2 regions of the Streptomyces sp. NPDC017529 genome follow, and region 1 is predicted to be linked to the other one. Evidence: riboswitches for the same ligand, from Rfam matches in the RefSeq annotation. Region 1 holds a riboswitch; the other holds the start of a gene.
What was found. A riboswitch is a leader RNA that binds a small molecule or an ion and turns the genes downstream of it on or off. The one in region 1 is predicted to bind cyclic di-AMP.
Positions count from the first base shown of each region.

Region 2: linked by a shared signal. The riboswitch ahead of ACH4K4_RS10690 (NlpC/P60 family protein) and the one ahead of ACH4K4_RS29265 (M23 family metallopeptidase) in region 1 are both predicted to bind cyclic di-AMP.

Region 1 is NZ_JBIRJY010000014.1:117,465-125,175, reverse strand. Features, by position in the region: gene ACH4K4_RS29280 (GNAT family N-acetyltransferase) at 1-311, opposite strand, end outside; gene ACH4K4_RS29275 (HPr family phosphocarrier protein) at 571-852, shown strand; gene ACH4K4_RS29270 (GntR family transcriptional regulator) at 1,110-1,802, opposite strand; gene ACH4K4_RS29265 (M23 family metallopeptidase) at 2,027-2,824, opposite strand; cyclic di-AMP (ydaO/yuaA leader) riboswitch at 2,838-2,992, opposite strand; gene ACH4K4_RS29260 (M16 family metallopeptidase) at 3,207-4,574, opposite strand; gene ACH4K4_RS29255 (M16 family metallopeptidase) at 4,595-5,932, opposite strand; gene ACH4K4_RS29250 (DNA topoisomerase (ATP-hydrolyzing) subunit A) at 6,181-7,711, shown strand, end outside.
Region 2 is NZ_JBIRJY010000004.1:5,504-13,214, reverse strand. Features, by position in the region: gene ACH4K4_RS10705 (lipase family alpha/beta hydrolase) at 1-252, shown strand, start outside; gene ACH4K4_RS10700 (peptidoglycan DD-metalloendopeptidase family protein) at 573-2,183, shown strand; gene pcrA (DNA helicase PcrA) at 2,255-4,732, opposite strand; cyclic di-AMP (ydaO/yuaA leader) riboswitch at 4,994-5,217, shown strand; gene ACH4K4_RS10690 (NlpC/P60 family protein) at 5,225-6,397, shown strand; gene ACH4K4_RS10685 (hypothetical protein) at 6,464-6,817, opposite strand; gene ACH4K4_RS10680 (GNAT family N-acetyltransferase) at 7,162-7,711, shown strand, end outside.

The sequences.
Region 1 (7,711 bases):
GCGGGGCGGCCGCGCTCGTCGATGCGGTCGTAGCGGACGGTGGCGATGAACTCGCCGCCCACGGTGGCCGCCAGGCCGACCCGGTCGACGTAGTCGTGGTGGGTGAAGCGGTGCACGTCGCGGTCGGACAGGCGCGGGTAGGGCGCGAAGAAACGGTAGTACTTCGACTCGTCCGACACCTGTTCGTAGAACGAGACCAGGCGCTGCGCGTCGTCGGGGGTGATGGGGCGGATGCGCGCGGTGCCGCCGTCGCGCAGCACGACATCGGCTTCCCAGTGGGCCGGGTAGACGCTGTCCGACGGGCTCTGCATGGGGGACAGCGTACGACCCGCCACCGACAACCGGCTCGGCATGCGTGGCCGTACGGGCCGGGGCAGGCTGGGACGGGCCGGGGGCCCGGGTGGCGGTCCCGGATGGCGGGTCCCGGATGGCGGACGGTCCGGCCGCGCGCCCGTGACCTGCCGGTAGCGTGCCGACGGCCTGCGGAAAGCACCGCCGCGGCCTGCCGGAGCACTCCCGGCAGCATGAGACACTGGTCTAGACAACCTCAACGACTTGAAGGGCAACACCATGGCTGAGCGCCGCGTCAATGTCGGTTGGGCCGAGGGTCTGCACGCCCGCCCCGCCTCGATCTTCGTCCGTGCGGCCACCGCCGCCGGGGTTCCCGTGACGATCGCCAAGGCCGACGGCAACCCGGTCAACGCGGCCTCCATGCTGGCCGTGCTGGGCCTGGGCGCCCAGGGCGGCGAGGAGATCGTGCTGGCCTCCGACGCCGAGGGCGCCGACGCCGCGCTCGACCGCCTCGCCAAGCTGGTCGCCGAGGGCCTTGAGGAGCTCCCGGAGACCGTCTGAACCCCTTCGCGGGTCACAGCGCGCGCGACCCCGCCGCGGTAGCCGGTTTTCCGGCGCCGGGCGGGGTCGTTTTCCTTGCGCGCACGACTGCCCGCCGAGCCTTTACGGCACGGCGAATACGAAATCGCGGAATCGGCCGAAGAATCCGTAACGCGGCGACCGACCCGCATTCCGGCCCATAGGCAACCGGTCCACAGGTGTCCGACCCCTGCGCATTTTCCGGTAAAACCCTGTATCGCTTGTATACGGCGGCCTTGTTAATTCCCGGCGCGCAACGTGTTTACGGACTGTTTCGGTTCCCTCACGGCCGGCGCGGCGGTCGGCCGGCGCAGCCGGTACGCCGGGCGCGAGCGCTCGATGTGCGCCGCCATCAGGGCGCGCGCCCGCTCCGCGTCGCCGCGGGCCACCGCGTCCAGCACCGCCCCGTGCTCTTCCCACGACCGGTCCTCGCGCACCGGGGGCTCGACCGCGTACATCCAGTCGATCTTGCGTCGCAGCTGGGTGAGCAGCGCCGCCATGCTGGCGCTGCCCGACGCCTGGGCGAGCGTCTCGTGGAACCAGCCGTCCAGTTGACGCAGCTCGGCGCGCTGCCCCTGCCGGACGCGCTCACGGCCCAGCCGTACCACCCCGCGCAGCACCTTGAGGTGCGCGGTGGTGCGGCGGGCGGCGGCGCGGGCGGCGCCCAGCGGCTCCAGCAGGCCGCGGATGTCCAGCAGGTCGGCCGCCTCCCGCTCGGTGGGTGTGGCCACGCAGGCGCCGGCGTGGTGCCTGATGGTGACGAAGCCCTCGGACTCCAGCGTCCGCAGCGCCTCGCGTACGGGAACGCGGGAGACCCCGTAACGGCCGGCGAGCAGTTCCTCGATCAGCCGGCTGCCCGGCGGCAGAACGCCGCTCACGATGTCTTCGCGGATCGCCGTGCACACCGCATGCGCGGAAATATGGCCTCGCATCGTCCGTGCCTCCGCCGTAATCCCCTGGAATCGTCCGCACCTGCCGTCGGCCGACGGCATTTCCGCGACTCTATTCGACGGGCAGGCTTTATCCGGCGGCCTCGGCGAATTCATGGATATTTTTTGGCCAGGAACGCGGAAGGCGAGGCGACCAGGGCAGGCCCGGATACACCGGTGCCCCGGCCGCGGCGGCCGGGGCACCAAGCGGAGGGAGCGGGCGCGCGTCAGACGTTGACGCCGTGCGAGCGCAGGTAGGCGACCGGGTCGATGTCCGAGCCGTACTCCGCCGAGGTGCGGGCCTCGAAGTGCAGGTGCGCGCCGGTGGTGTTGCCGGTGTTGCCCGACAGGGCGATCTGCTGGCCCGGGGTGACGGTCTGGCCGACCGAGACGTTGATCGACGACAGGTGGCCGTACTGGGTGTAGGTGCCGTCGTTCATCTTGATGACGACGTTGTTCCCGTACGCGCCGCCCCAGCCGGCCTCGACGACGGTGCCCGAGCCCACGGCGTGCACGGAGGTGCCGGAGGAGGCGTGGAAGTCGATGCCGGTGTGGCTGCCGGAGGACCACAGGCCGCTGGACGCCTTGTAGCTGGTGGAGACGTAGGAGCTGTCGAGGGGCGCGACGTACGTCAGCAGGCGCTTGCGCTCCGCCTCGCGGGCGGCGCGCTCCTGGGCCTCGCGCTCCTTCTTCGCCTCGGCGTCGGCCTTGCGCTTGGCCTCCGCGGCCTGCTGCCGGGCTTCGGCCTCGGCCTTGGCCTGCGCGGCGGCGGCGTCGGCGGCCTCCTGCTGCGCGTCGGCCTGCGCCTCGATCTGCTCGGCCAGCTCGTCACCGAGGACGACGGCCTGGTGGAAGCCGGTGTCGTGGGCGTTCGCGTCGTCCGGGTTGCCGGCCGCGAGGGCCGGGGAGGCGACGGAGGCGATGACGCCGGACGCGGCGAGCGTGGCTATGCCGGCGAGGTTACGGGTCGTCCGCGCGCTGCGGCTCGGACCACGGTGCTTCCCGGTGGCACGGGTGAACGCCATGGGCTGGCTGTGTCCTTTCCTTCCCTCTCGCCTACCGGGTTAGCTGACGGGTTCGGAGCAGGAAGGTCTCCTACGGGCACCTCCGGGAAGGCGTCCGATTCACCCCAAGGGACATGGGTCCCCGGCTCCCCTGGCTCGCGCCGTACGGGGACTCGGCGATGACTGCCCGTGCCGCGGTTGCGGCGTCGGTCTGGCGGACAGTCGGATCGACGCTAAACGGGGCAACTTTCAATCGGCAAACAGAACTGATGTTTTGTGCCGTACGTCACACGGCCATCAGGCAACCGCTCCCAGCAATTGGGACATAAAGAAGATCCAGTGGCACGCGCGCACCACTGGATCTTCTCGTGGCAGGCCGTCAGCCCGCCGGAGTCACGACCCGTCAGCCGCCGACGACCGTCACCTCGCCGATGCCGAGCGCCTTGACCGGCTCCGCGATCTCGGAGGCGTCACCCACCAGAACCGTCACCAGCCGGTCCGCCGGGAAGGCGCTGACAACCGCCGCGGTCGCCTCGACCGTGCCGGTCTGCGCCAGCCGCGCGTACAGCTGCGCCTGGAAGTCGTCCGGGAGCTGCTGCTCCACCTGGTCGGCGAGGGTGCCCGCGACGGCGGCGGCGGTCTCGTACTTCAGCGGCGCCACGCCGACGAGGTTCTGCACGGCGACGTCACGCTCGGCGTCCGTCAGGCCCCCGTCGGCGAGGGTGCGCAGCACCTTCCACAGGTCCTCCAGCGCCGGTCCTGTGGAGGCGGTGTCCACCGAGCCGCTGATGGCGAGCATCGCGGCGCCGTCGCCCGCCGCCGAGGAGCGCAGCACCTGGCCGAAGGAGCGCACCCCGTAGGTGTAGCCCTTCTCCTCGCGCAGCACCCGGTCCAGGCGGGAGGTGAGGGTGCCGCCCAGGCAGTACGTGCCGACCACCTGGGCGGGCCAGGCGCGGTCGTGCCGGTCCGGGCCGATGCGGCCGATCAGCAGCTGGGTCTGCACGGCGCCGGGGCGGTCGACGATCACGACGCGGCCGGTGTCGTCGGCGGTGATCGGGCTGGCCTTCACCGGTTCCGCGGGCGACCCCGTCCAGGAGCCGAGGGTGTCGGCGAGGGCCGCCTCCAGGTCCACGCCGGTGAGGTCGCCGACGACGACGGCCGTGGCCGTCGCGGGGCGCACATGGGCCTCGTAGAAGGCACGGACGGCCGCCGCGTCGATACGGGAGACGGTCTCCTCGGTGCCCTGGCGCGGCCGGGACATCCGGGAGTCGGCCGGGAACAGCTCCTTGGACAGCGCCATCGCGGCGCGCCGGGCCGGGTTGGCCAGCTCGTGCGGGATCTCGTCGAGGCGGTTGCGCACCAGGCGCTCGACCTCGCCGTCGGGGAAGGCCGGGGCCCGCAGGGCGTCGGCGAGCAGGCCGAGCGCCTTCTCCAGCCGGGAGGCCGGCACCTCCAAGGAGACGCGCACGCCGGGGTGGTCGGCGTGCGCGTCGAGCGTGGCGCCGCAGCGCTCCAGCTCGGCCGCGAACTCCTCGGCGTCGTGCTTGTCGGTGCCCTCGGACAGGGCACGCGCCATGATCGTGGCGACGCCGTCCAGGCCGGCCGGCTCGGCCTCCAGGGGCGCGACGATGTCGATCTCGACCGCGACGACCTGCTGGCCGGGGCGGTGGCTGCGCAGCACCGTCAGCCCGTTGGGCAGCTGCCCGCGCTCGGGGGCCGGGAAGGCCCACGGCTTGGGCTCGCCGCCGGACGGCTGCGGGTGGAAGGTCATCGTGCTGTTGACGGCGTCGCTCACTGGGCCGCCTCCTCGTCGTTGTCCTCGGCGGCGGTGGGCTCGGTCGGCTCGTACACGAGCACCGCGCGGTTGTCGGGGCGCAGCCGGGCCTTGGCGACCTCCTGCACCTCCTGCGGGGTGATCTCCAGGACGCGCTGCACGGCGGTCAGGGCGAGCTGCGGGTCACCGAAGAGGACGGCGAAGCGGCACAGTTCGTCGGCGCGCCCGGAGGCCGTCGCGAGCCGGTCCAGCCACTCGCGCTCCAACTGGGCCTGCGCGCGCTCCATCTCCTCGGGGCTGGGCCCCTCGGCCGCGAAGCGGGCCAGCTCCTCGTCCACGGCGCTCTCGATCTCCGGCACCTCGACGCCACCGGAGGTCTTCACGTCCAGCCAGCCGAGCGACGGGGCGCCGGCCAGCCGCAGCAGGCCGAATCCCGCGGCCACGGCCGTACGGTCGCGGCGCACCAGCCGGTTGTACAGGCGCGAGGACTCGCCGCCGCCCAGGACCGTCAGCGCCAGGTCGGCCGCGTCGGCCTCGCGGGTGCCGTCCTGCGGGAGGCGGTAGGCGGCCATCAGTGCGCGGGAGGGCACGTCCTCCGCGACGACCTCGCGCAGCTCCTTCCCGATGACGTCCGGGAGGGAGCCGTCGCGCGGCGGCCGCTTGCCCTCGTGGCCGGGGATGGAGCCGAAGTACTTCTCCACCCAGGCGAGGGTCTGCTCGGGGTCGATGTCGCCGACGACCGACAGGACCGCGTTGTTGGGCGCGTAGTACGTACGGAAGAACGCCCGCGCGTCCTCCAGGGAGGCGGCGTCCAGGTCGGCCATCGAGCCGATGGGGGTGTGGTGGTACGGGTGCCCCTCCGGATAGGCCATGGCCGTCAGCTTCTCGAAGGCCGTGCCGTAGGGAACGTTGTCGTAGCGCTGGCGGCGCTCGTTCTTGACGACGTCGCGCTGGTTTTCCAGCGACTCCTCGTCCAGCGCCGTCAGCAGGGAGCCCATGCGGTCCGCCTCCAGCCAGAGCGCGAGCTCCAGCTCGTGGGCGGGCATGGTCTCGAAATAGTTCGTGCGCTCGAAACTCGTGGTGCCGTTCAGCGAGCCGCCGGCGCCCTGCACCAGCTCGAAGTGTCCGTTGCCCTTGACCTGGGCGGAGCCCTGGAACATGAGGTGCTCGAAGAGGTGCGCCAGGCCGGTGCGGCCCTTGACCTCGTGGCGCGAGCCCACGTCGTACCAGAGGCAGACCGCGGCGACCGGGGTCAGGTGATCTTCGGAGAGCACCACACGCAGGCCGTTGGCCAGCCGGTGCTCGGTCGCTGTCAGGCCGCCGGAGCCGGCTTGTTCTGTGGCCGTGTGACCCATGGGCATGTACGTCCCTTCGATCCGCTTGCGAGGAAGTTCTGTCACTGTATGCAAGCGCGCCGAGCTATGGCGAAGTTCCCGTCCGGGCTGCCTCGTACGAGCGGTCCTCGCGGCCACCCCGTCCGACGGACCGGGGAGGGTCGCGGTCGGCGTTGTCAGTGGGGCGGGCCACAATGGTCCGCGTCAGACCCGAACGTTGATCCCGCATCGGCAAGCAGCAGGACGCAAGCGAAGGAGCCGCAGCCGCGATGGCCCGCCGTAGCACGAAGACCCCGCCGCCGGACGACTTCGAGGAGAGGATCCTCGACATCGACGTCGTCGACGAGATGCAGGGCTCCTTCCTTGAGTACGCCTACTCGGTCATCTACTCCCGCGCCCTTCCGGACGCCCGCGACGGCCTCAAGCCCGTGCACCGCCGCATCCTCTACCAGATGAACGAGATGGGGCTGCGCCCCGAGCGCGGCTACGTCAAGTGCGCCCGGGTCGTCGGCGAGGTGATGGGTAAACTCCACCCGCACGGCGACGCCTCCATCTACGACGCCCTGGTCCGGATGGCGCAGTCCTTCTCGATGCGGGTGCCTCTGGTGGACGGGCACGGCAACTTCGGCTCGCTCGGCAACGACGACCCGCCCGCGGCCATGCGGTACACCGAGTGCAAGATGGCCTCGGCGACCTCCCTGATGACGGAGTCGATCGACGAGGACACGGTCGACTTCGCACCGAACTACGACGGCCAGGAGCAGGAGCCGGTCGCCCTCCCCGCCGCGTACCCGAACCTGCTGGTCAACGGCGCCTCCGGCATCGCGGTCGGCATGGCGACGAACATGCCGCCGCACAACCTCGGCGAGGTCATCGCCGCCGCCCGCCACCTGATCAAGCACCCGAACGCGGACCTCGACACGCTGATGAAGTACGTGCCGGGCCCGGACCTGCCGACCGGCGGACGGATCGTGGGCCTGAGCGGCATCCGGGACGCGTACGAGTCCGGCCGCGGCACGTTCAAGATCCGCGCCACGGTCGCGATCGAGAATGTGACACCCCGCCGCAAGGGCCTGGTCGTCACCGAACTGCCGTTCGCGGTCGGCCCCGAGAAGGTCATCTCCAAGATCAAGGACCTGGTGGGCGCGAAGAAGCTCCAGGGCATCGCGGACGTGAAGGACCTCACCGACCGCCAGCACGGCCTGCGCCTGGTCATCGAGATCAAGAACGGGTTCAACCCGGAAGCCGTCCTGGAGCAGCTCTACAAGCTCACGGCCATGGAGGAGTCCTTCGGCATCAACAACGTCGCGCTGGTGGACGGCCAGCCGCTGACGCTGGGCCTCAAGGAGCTGCTGGAGGTCTACGTCGACCACCGCTTCGACGTGGTGCGCCGGCGCAGCGAGTTCCGCCGCACCAAGAAGCGGGACCGCCTCCACCTGGTCGAGGGCCTGCTCACGGCCCTGGTGGACATCGACGAGGTCATCCGCCTCATCCGCTCCAGCGAGAACAGCGCGCAGGCCAAGGAGCGCCTGATGGACCGCTTCGCGCTGAGCGACGTCCAGACGCAGTACATCCTCGACACCCCGCTGCGCCGGCTGACCAAGTTCGACCGCATCGAGCTGGAGTCGGAGCGCGACAAGCTCACGGCCGAGATCGAGGAGCTGACCAAGATCCTCGAATCGGACGGCGAGCTGCGCAAGCTGGTCTCCGGCGAGCTGGCCGCCGTGGCCAAGAAGTACGGCACCGACCGGCGTACGGTCCTGCTGGAGTCGGCGGGCGCGCCGGTGGCCGCGGTGCCGC
Region 2 (7,711 bases), on a different contig from region 1:
GTGGAGTTGGAGCGCCCCGCCCCGAATTGCCGGACGCATTTCGTCTGCTTCTGGAGCGACTTGGACGAGCTGATGATCCCGTCGAAGACCGCGTGTATCGATCACCAGGATTTGATCACCCGGAGCGTGCGGGTATCCGGGCTCGGGCATCTCACGCTCGCGGTCAACGGCACGGTCGCCGCCGGAATACGGGAGGTGTTGAGCGCCGAGGAGGAAGCGGAGGGCAGCGCGAGCACGTCCTCGGTCGCCTGACCACCGCTTCGTCCGGCTTCTCCGGGTCGCCTCGGGGCGGGCACTTTCCAAGGTCGTACCCGCCCATTCGTCCTTCCGGCCGGACTCCCGGCCGATCTGCCGCGGATCGGCCGGTTGATCTTCCGTTTGATCCCCTGCCGCCCCGGGGCGGCTCGAACGGCCCTCGAACGCGGCGCCAAGAACGCGCATAGTGTCCGCCGAAAGGCGGCCAAATGCCCGTTGTCAAGAAGCCCGAAACCTGCCGAAGATTGTCGCCGTCACGTACCGCCGGGTACAGTCGCCGCTAATTCTCCTGCTGCCGAGGCGAAAGAGAAGTGGTGGTGAACGACCGTCACTCACCGGAGTCCCCTGCTCCGGCCGTCCCCTCCACCGATGCCTCGTATGCGCATTACCCCGCCTACGAGTCCTTCGGGCACCAGGACACCCACGTCGGCCACGCCGGATACGGCGGCGACGACGCGTTCTTCGGCGCCGCCCCCGGCCACCAGGCCCCCGGCGCGCACGACGGCGCGGCGTACGGCGCGACCGCGTACGACACCGCCCCGTACGGCACCGATGCCTACGCCACGGCCGCGTATCCGACCGGCGCGTACGACACCGGCGGCTACGACGCGGGTACCCACCCCGCGGACACCTACGCCACCGGAACGTTCAACTCCGGCGCGCACGCTTCGGGCGCACAGCCGGAGACGGCCTACGACCCGTACTCCCACACGGCGTACGACACCGGCGCCTACGGGGCCGACGGCCCGAGCGGGACCGACGGCCCGAGCGGCGCCAACGGCTACGAGGCCACCGCGGTCTGGGAGGCCGTGGACAGCGACCTGATCGCCGGCATCCCGGCGCAGGCGGGCCCCCCGCAGACCGGTGACTATGCGTACGATCCGGGCGCCACCGACCAGTGGGAAACCATGACTTGGGCCGCCCCGGACCAGTACGGGTACGCGCCCCCGAACGATCAGTACGAGTCCCCGTACGGGGCATTCGAGGCGCCCTCGAACGCTGACGCGGTGGACAACCGTTTCATCGCCGAGGCCCTCACCCAGACCACGCCGGCGATCACCGCCGATTTCGACGGCATCTCCCCCGACGCCGCCGACGCCACCCCCGCAGCCGGCTCCGCCGCGGACGCGGGACCCGGCCCGCGCGCCTCCCGTTCGCGCCGCGCGTCCCAGGGCAGCGGCTCCTCCGGCCGCGGCCGCCGCCGTACGGCCAAGCGCTCCGCGCTGCTGACCGTCGCGGTGCCCTCCGTCGCCGCCATGGGCGTCTGCGCGGTGGCCGCCGCCTCCGTCACCAGCGGCGCCGAGAACGGCGCCAAGGACGCTACGACGACCCAGGCCGCCGGGGATTCCGGAGCCGTACAGCAGGCCGCGGCCAACAACAAGCTGGACACCCAGCTCGCCAGCCTCAGCGCCGGCGCCGACGACTTCGCCGACCGGGCCAGCCGTACGCAGGAGCGCATCGACCTCAAGGCCCGGCAGGCCGCGGAGAAGAAGCGCAAGGCCGACGAAGCGGCGCGCAAGGAGGCCATGCGCCCCAAGTTCGCGCTGCCGGTCGCGCAGCACGGGCTGAGCGCCCTGTACGGGCAGGCGGGCGTCAACTGGATGTCCGTGCACACCGGCATCGACTTCCCGGTCGGCTACGGCACGCCCGTCATGGCCGCCACGGACGGCACCGTCCGCACCCAGCGGAACCCGGCCTACGGGAACATGGCGATCGTGACCGCCCCCGACGGCACCGAGACCTGGTACTGCCACCTGAGCAGCACCAAGATCCGGTCGGGCCAGGTCAAGGCCGGCGACCAGATCGCCTACTCGGGCAGCTCCGGCAACTCCACGGGCCCCCACCTGCACTTCGAGGTGCGGCCCGGCGGCGGCTCGGCGGTCGACCCGCTGCCGTGGCTGCGCAGCCACGGCCTGAACCCGAACTGACCGGCCCAGCAGACGGCCAATCCGTCCGGCGCCCCCAGGGCGCCGGACGGTTTCGGTTCAGCGGCGCTCCGTCAGAGCTTCTCCACCGGCGCGTAACGCAGCAGCAGCCGCTTCGGCTTCTCGCCGCCGAAGTCGATCGTCGCCTCCGCGTTGTCGCCGCTGCCCTTGACCGCGACGACCGAGCCCAGCCCGAAGCTGTCGTGCGTGACGCGGTCGCCGACCGCCAGCGAGACCACCTCGCGGTCCTTGGCGCGCCGGGTCGCGAAGCCGCTCGGCCCGGCCTTCGTACGCGACGAGGACAGCCCCGAGCCGAAGCCGCCGCCACCCGTGCCCGTCAGCGCGCCCATGGAGGCGGAGGGCGTCGCGGGGCCCGTGCGCCGCCAGTCGACGTACTGCTCCGGGATCTCCTCCAGGAAGCGCGACGGCGGGTTGTAGGACGGCTGGCCCCAGGCGCTGCGCATCGTCGAGCGGGTCACGAAGAGCCGCTCGCGGGCGCGCGTGATGCCCACGTACGCCAGGCGCCGCTCCTCCTCCAGCTCCTTGGTCTGGCCGAGCGCGCGCATGTGCGGGAAGACGCCGTCCTCCATGCCCGTCAGGAAGACGGTGGGGAATTCCAGGCCCTTGGCGGTGTGCAGCGTCATGAGCGTGATGACGCCGGAGCCTTCCTCGTCCTCGTCCGGGATCTGGTCGGAGTCGGCGACCAGCGCGACCTGCTCCAGGAAGTCGGCGAGGGTGCCCGGGTTCTCTTCGCCGCGGTCCTGCTCGAATTCCAGGGCGACGGCGGCCAGTTCCTGGAGGTTCTCGATGCGGGTCTCGTCCTGCGGGTCGGTGGATGCCTGGAGCTCGGCCAGATAGCCCGTGCGCTCCAGGACCGCTTCCAGGACGGTGGCGGGGCCCGCGCCGGATTCGACGATGGTGCGCAGCTCTTCCATGAGCGTGTTGAAGCGCTTGACGGCGTTGGCGGAGCGCGCGGCCATGCCGTACGCCTCGTCGACGCGGCGCAGCGCCTGCGGGAAGGTGATCTTCTCGCGGGCGGACAGCGCGTCGATCATGGCTTCGGCGCGGTCGCCGATGCCGCGCTTGGGCACGTTCAGAATGCGGCGCAGCGGGACGGTGTCCTCCGGGTTGGCGAGGACGCGCAGGTACGCGAGGACGTCGCGGACCTCCTTGCGCTCGTAGAAGCGCACGCCGCCGACGACCTTGTAGGGCAGGCCGACGCGGATGAAGATCTCTTCGAAGACGCGGGACTGGGCGTTGGTGCGGTAGAAGACCGCGACGTCGCCCGCCTTGGCGTCGCCCGCGTCGGTCAGCCGGTCGATCTCGTCGGCGACGAACTGCGCCTCGTCGTGCTCGGTGTCGGCGACGTACCCGGTGATGCGGGGGCCTTCGCCGGCGTCCGTCCACAGGTTCTTGGGGCGGCGGTTCTCGTTGCGCTCGATGACGGCGTTGGCGGCGCTGAGGATCGTCTGGGAGGAGCGGTAGTTCTGCTCCAGCATGATCGTCGTGGCGTCCGGGTAGTCCTCCTCGAACTGGAGGATGTTACGGATCGTGGCGCCGCGGAACGCGTAGATCGACTGGTCCGCGTCACCGACCACGCACAGCTCGCCGGCGGTCTCGGCCGGTCCCACCAGCTCCCGCACCAGGGTGTACTGGGCGTGGTTGGTGTCCTGGTACTCGTCCACGAGGACATGCCGGAAGCGGCGGCGGTAGTGGTCGGCGACATCGGGGAACGCCTGGAGCAGGTTGACGGTGGTCATGATGATGTCGTCGAAGTCCAGGGCGTTGGCCTCGCGCAGCCGGGCCTGGTACATCCGGTACGCCTCGGCGACGGACTTCTCAAACCCGTCAGCCGCCTGGTCCGCGAAGGTCTCCTCGTCGATGAGCTCGTTCTTGAGGTTGGAGACCTTGGCGCTGAAGGACTTGGGCGGGAACCGCTTGGGATCGAGGTCCAGGTCGCGGCAGACCAGGGCCATCAGGCGCTTGGAGTCGGCCGCGTCGTAGATCGAGAAGGACGAGGTGAAGCCCAGCTTCTTGGACTCGCGGCGCAGGATGCGCACGCACGCGCTGTGGAAGGTGGAGACCCACATGGCATTCGCCCGGGGGCCCACCAGCTCCTCGACGCGCTCCTTCATCTCGCCCGCGGCCTTGTTGGTGAAGGTGATCGCGAGGATCTCGCCCGGGTGCACACCGCGCGCGCCGAGCAGGTGCGCGATGCGGTGCGTCAGGACGCGGGTCTTGCCGGAGCCGGCGCCGGCGACGATGAGCAGCGGGCCGCCGGTGTGCACCACGGCGGCCTTCTGCTGGTCGTTGAGCCCCTCCAGGAGGGCGGCGGGATCCACTGCGGGGCGGGGGGCGCCGTCGCGGTAGTACGGGTCGCGGCCCGGGCCGACGGCGTGCGGGAGGCCGCCGGGCACGTCGAAGCGCCCGCCGAACAGGTCGGCCGGGATCTCCTCCTGTGCCGGACCGTCCTCGTCCTCGGGAGGCGGCGGGGGCCCCTCACCCGTGGGTTCGAGGTCCGCCAGGAAGCTGTCGTCAAAGAGGCTGCTCATCGCCCACCGAGTCTAGGCCGCCGCACTGACAGCCCGGCCCGTACCGGGAAAACCGGCCGTGTGAGCTAGCACGCCCCCGTACGGGACCGCACCGCAACCACGGCCCCGTACGGACAGAAGTGGCCCAAGACACGTCCCGGACTCGACCAGATAACGAAAAGGTTTCGGGCATATCGAACATCAGCCTTCACAGGAGCCACACGGGTTGGCTACCGTGCTCGCTCGGGCAGCCCGCGTCCCCGCGGTCGACAGCGTCCGCACGGGCCGCCCCCGCCGAGTCCGGCCCTGCCGCGAGGCACCCGGAGCCGGGGACCCACACGTACCACCGAGGTGAATCGGGCCGGTACGGCGACGACGAGAGGCGCCTCGGAGCACCACCCGGGGCACCACCCCAGGACCTCTCCCGCGGCCGTACGGCCCGTAGGGCACCCTTCCGTACGCCCGAACCTGACAGCTAACCCGGTAGGCGGTCCACGGAAGGAGTCGCCGGCCTTGGTGTCACACCGCAAGCCGCGTCCCCGCATACTCGCCTCGCCCGGAAGCCGCCGTACGGCCGCCGGGCTCACCACCGCCGCCCTCGCCTCCGTCACCCTGCTCTCGCAGAGCGCCGAGGCGGCGCCACGGCAGCCCGCACCGACCGTCGAAGAGGTCAAGCAGAAGGTCGACGACCTGTACCGCCAGGCCGAAGTGGCGACACAGAAGTACAACGGCGCCAAGGAGCGGGCCGACCGGCAGCGCGGCACCGTCGACCGGCTGCTGGACGAGTCCGCCCGGCGCACCCAGAAGATGAACGACGCCCGGCGCGAGCTGGGCGTCTACGCCTCGGCCCAGTACCGCACCGGCGGTCTGAGCCCGACCGCGCAGCTGCTCCTCGCGCAGAATCCGCAGCAGTTCGCCGACCGCAGCCACCTCATGGACCGACTGACCGGCAGGCAGCAGCAGGCCGTCGCCGACTACCAGGAGCAGCAGGCCGCGGCCGGGCGGCAGCGCGCCGAGGCGTCCCGGAGCCTGGAGCGGCTCACCGAGACGCAGACGTCCCTGAAGGAGTCCAAGAAGGACGTCCAGGACAAGCTGGCCGAGGCCCGGCAGCTGCTGTCGCGGCTGACCGCCCAGGAGAAGGCGCGGCTGGCGGAGCTGGAGCGCAAGAAGGAGGCCGAGGCCAAGCGCAAGGCCGAGGAGCTGGCGCGCAAGCAGGCCGAGAAGGAGCGCAGGGAACGCGCGGACCGCGAGCGGCACGACGGCCCGGGCCAGGGCACCGGCTCCGGGACACCGGACGGCGGCTCCGGCGGCGGCCGGACCGACGACGGTTCGTACTCCGGCAAGGCCGCCAAGGCCCTCGCGTTCGCGCGCGCCCAGATGGGCAAGCCGTACGTGTGGGGCGCGACCGGCCCGAACTCCTACGACTGCTCCGGCCTGACGCAGGCGGCCTGGAAGGCGGCGGGCGTGTCCCTGCCGCGTACCACCTGGGATCAGGTGAAGGCGGGCGACCGGGTGGCGACCAAGGACCTCAAGCCCGGTGACCTGGTGTTCTTCTACAACGACATCAGCCATGTCGGTATGTACATCGGCGACGGCAAGATGATCCACGCCCCGAAGCCCGGCGCGAGCGTGCGGGTGGAGTCGATCTACTACATGCCGATCTACGGGAGCGTACGGCCCGCGTAACCCGTACACCCCACACGGCCGCGGGGCGTGACTGCCCCGCGGCCGGTCAGGATCTGCCGGAACCGGTCACGTCCACAGCAGCGCGATGAAGATGTTGACCACCGTCAGCAGCCCCACCGCCAGGAAGAAGGGCTTGTCCACCTTCTCCTCGTCGCGCTTCACGTAGACCAGGCCCAGGATCACCACGAGTACGGCGAGCTTGACGCCCAGCTTGACGTTGTCGAGCGAGTGGTCCTGGGCCTGGTTGAGGCCGACCAGGGCGACGCCGGTCACCAGCATCGTCAGCGCGCCGTGCAGCATGGCCGGCGTGAAGCGGGCGGTGCCCGCGCTCATCGGCTTCATCTGGGTCAGGAAGCCGCCGAGCAGCGACGCGATGCCGATGATGTGCAGGCCCACGAAGACCTTGGTTACTACGTCCATAGTGGTGGATCGTAGCCCTCCCATATCACCGCTCCGCACTCAGGTACGCCTCTTCCGGCGCATCGGTCGGAGCCCGTACCCGACACCTCCCGAACGCATCCCGCCGCGGTCATCCGCGCTCACCGGAACACCGAAAGCGGGCAATGCCCGGCAACCGTTCCCCTTTCGGGGTCGCCGAGGTTTAGCGTCCTCAATCAGGCGGCCGACTCCCCACCGCCGCCGGATTCCGCCCCGGCGGTCGTCGGCCGCCCCCGCCGAGAGGAAAGGCGGCGGCCCGCTCCCCCTGTTACGGGCCGCCGCCGGACCCATCCACCCGTACAGCGGCCCGCCGTAAGATCGGCCGCATGAGCCTCCCTATAGACAACCCCCCTATAGACACGGCCGGTTCGCACTCCACTCCCCTCCCCGCCGCCCACCAGGACCTCGTCCGGACCTGGGTGCACGGCTGGACCCGCTGCCGCGGCACCGCGGCCCCCCTCGCCGTCCCCGGCGGCTTCCGCATCGACATCGGCCTCCCGGAGCACGCGGGCCGCTATGTCCTCCCCGTCGCGGACCGCGGTCTCCTGCGGGACCTCGCCGCCTCGATCACCGTCCCCAACCTGTGGATCAAGGTCTGCGCCCCGCGCGCGGAGATCGCGCCGCTCCTGCCCCCGGCCTGGGAGTTCGTCGAGCCCCAGTTCCTGATGTCGGCCGCCCTGCCGGCGTCCGCCGGTCCGGTGGCGCCGCCGCCCGGCTACACGGTCGAGACGGCCGACAAGGACGGCACCGGCATCATCGACTGCCGCGTCCTGGACGCGGCCACCGGCGAGCCGGCCGCGTGGGGCCGGGCCGCGCTCACCCACGCCTCCGCGCCCCCCTCGGCGGTCTACGACAAGATCAACACCGCGCGGGCGC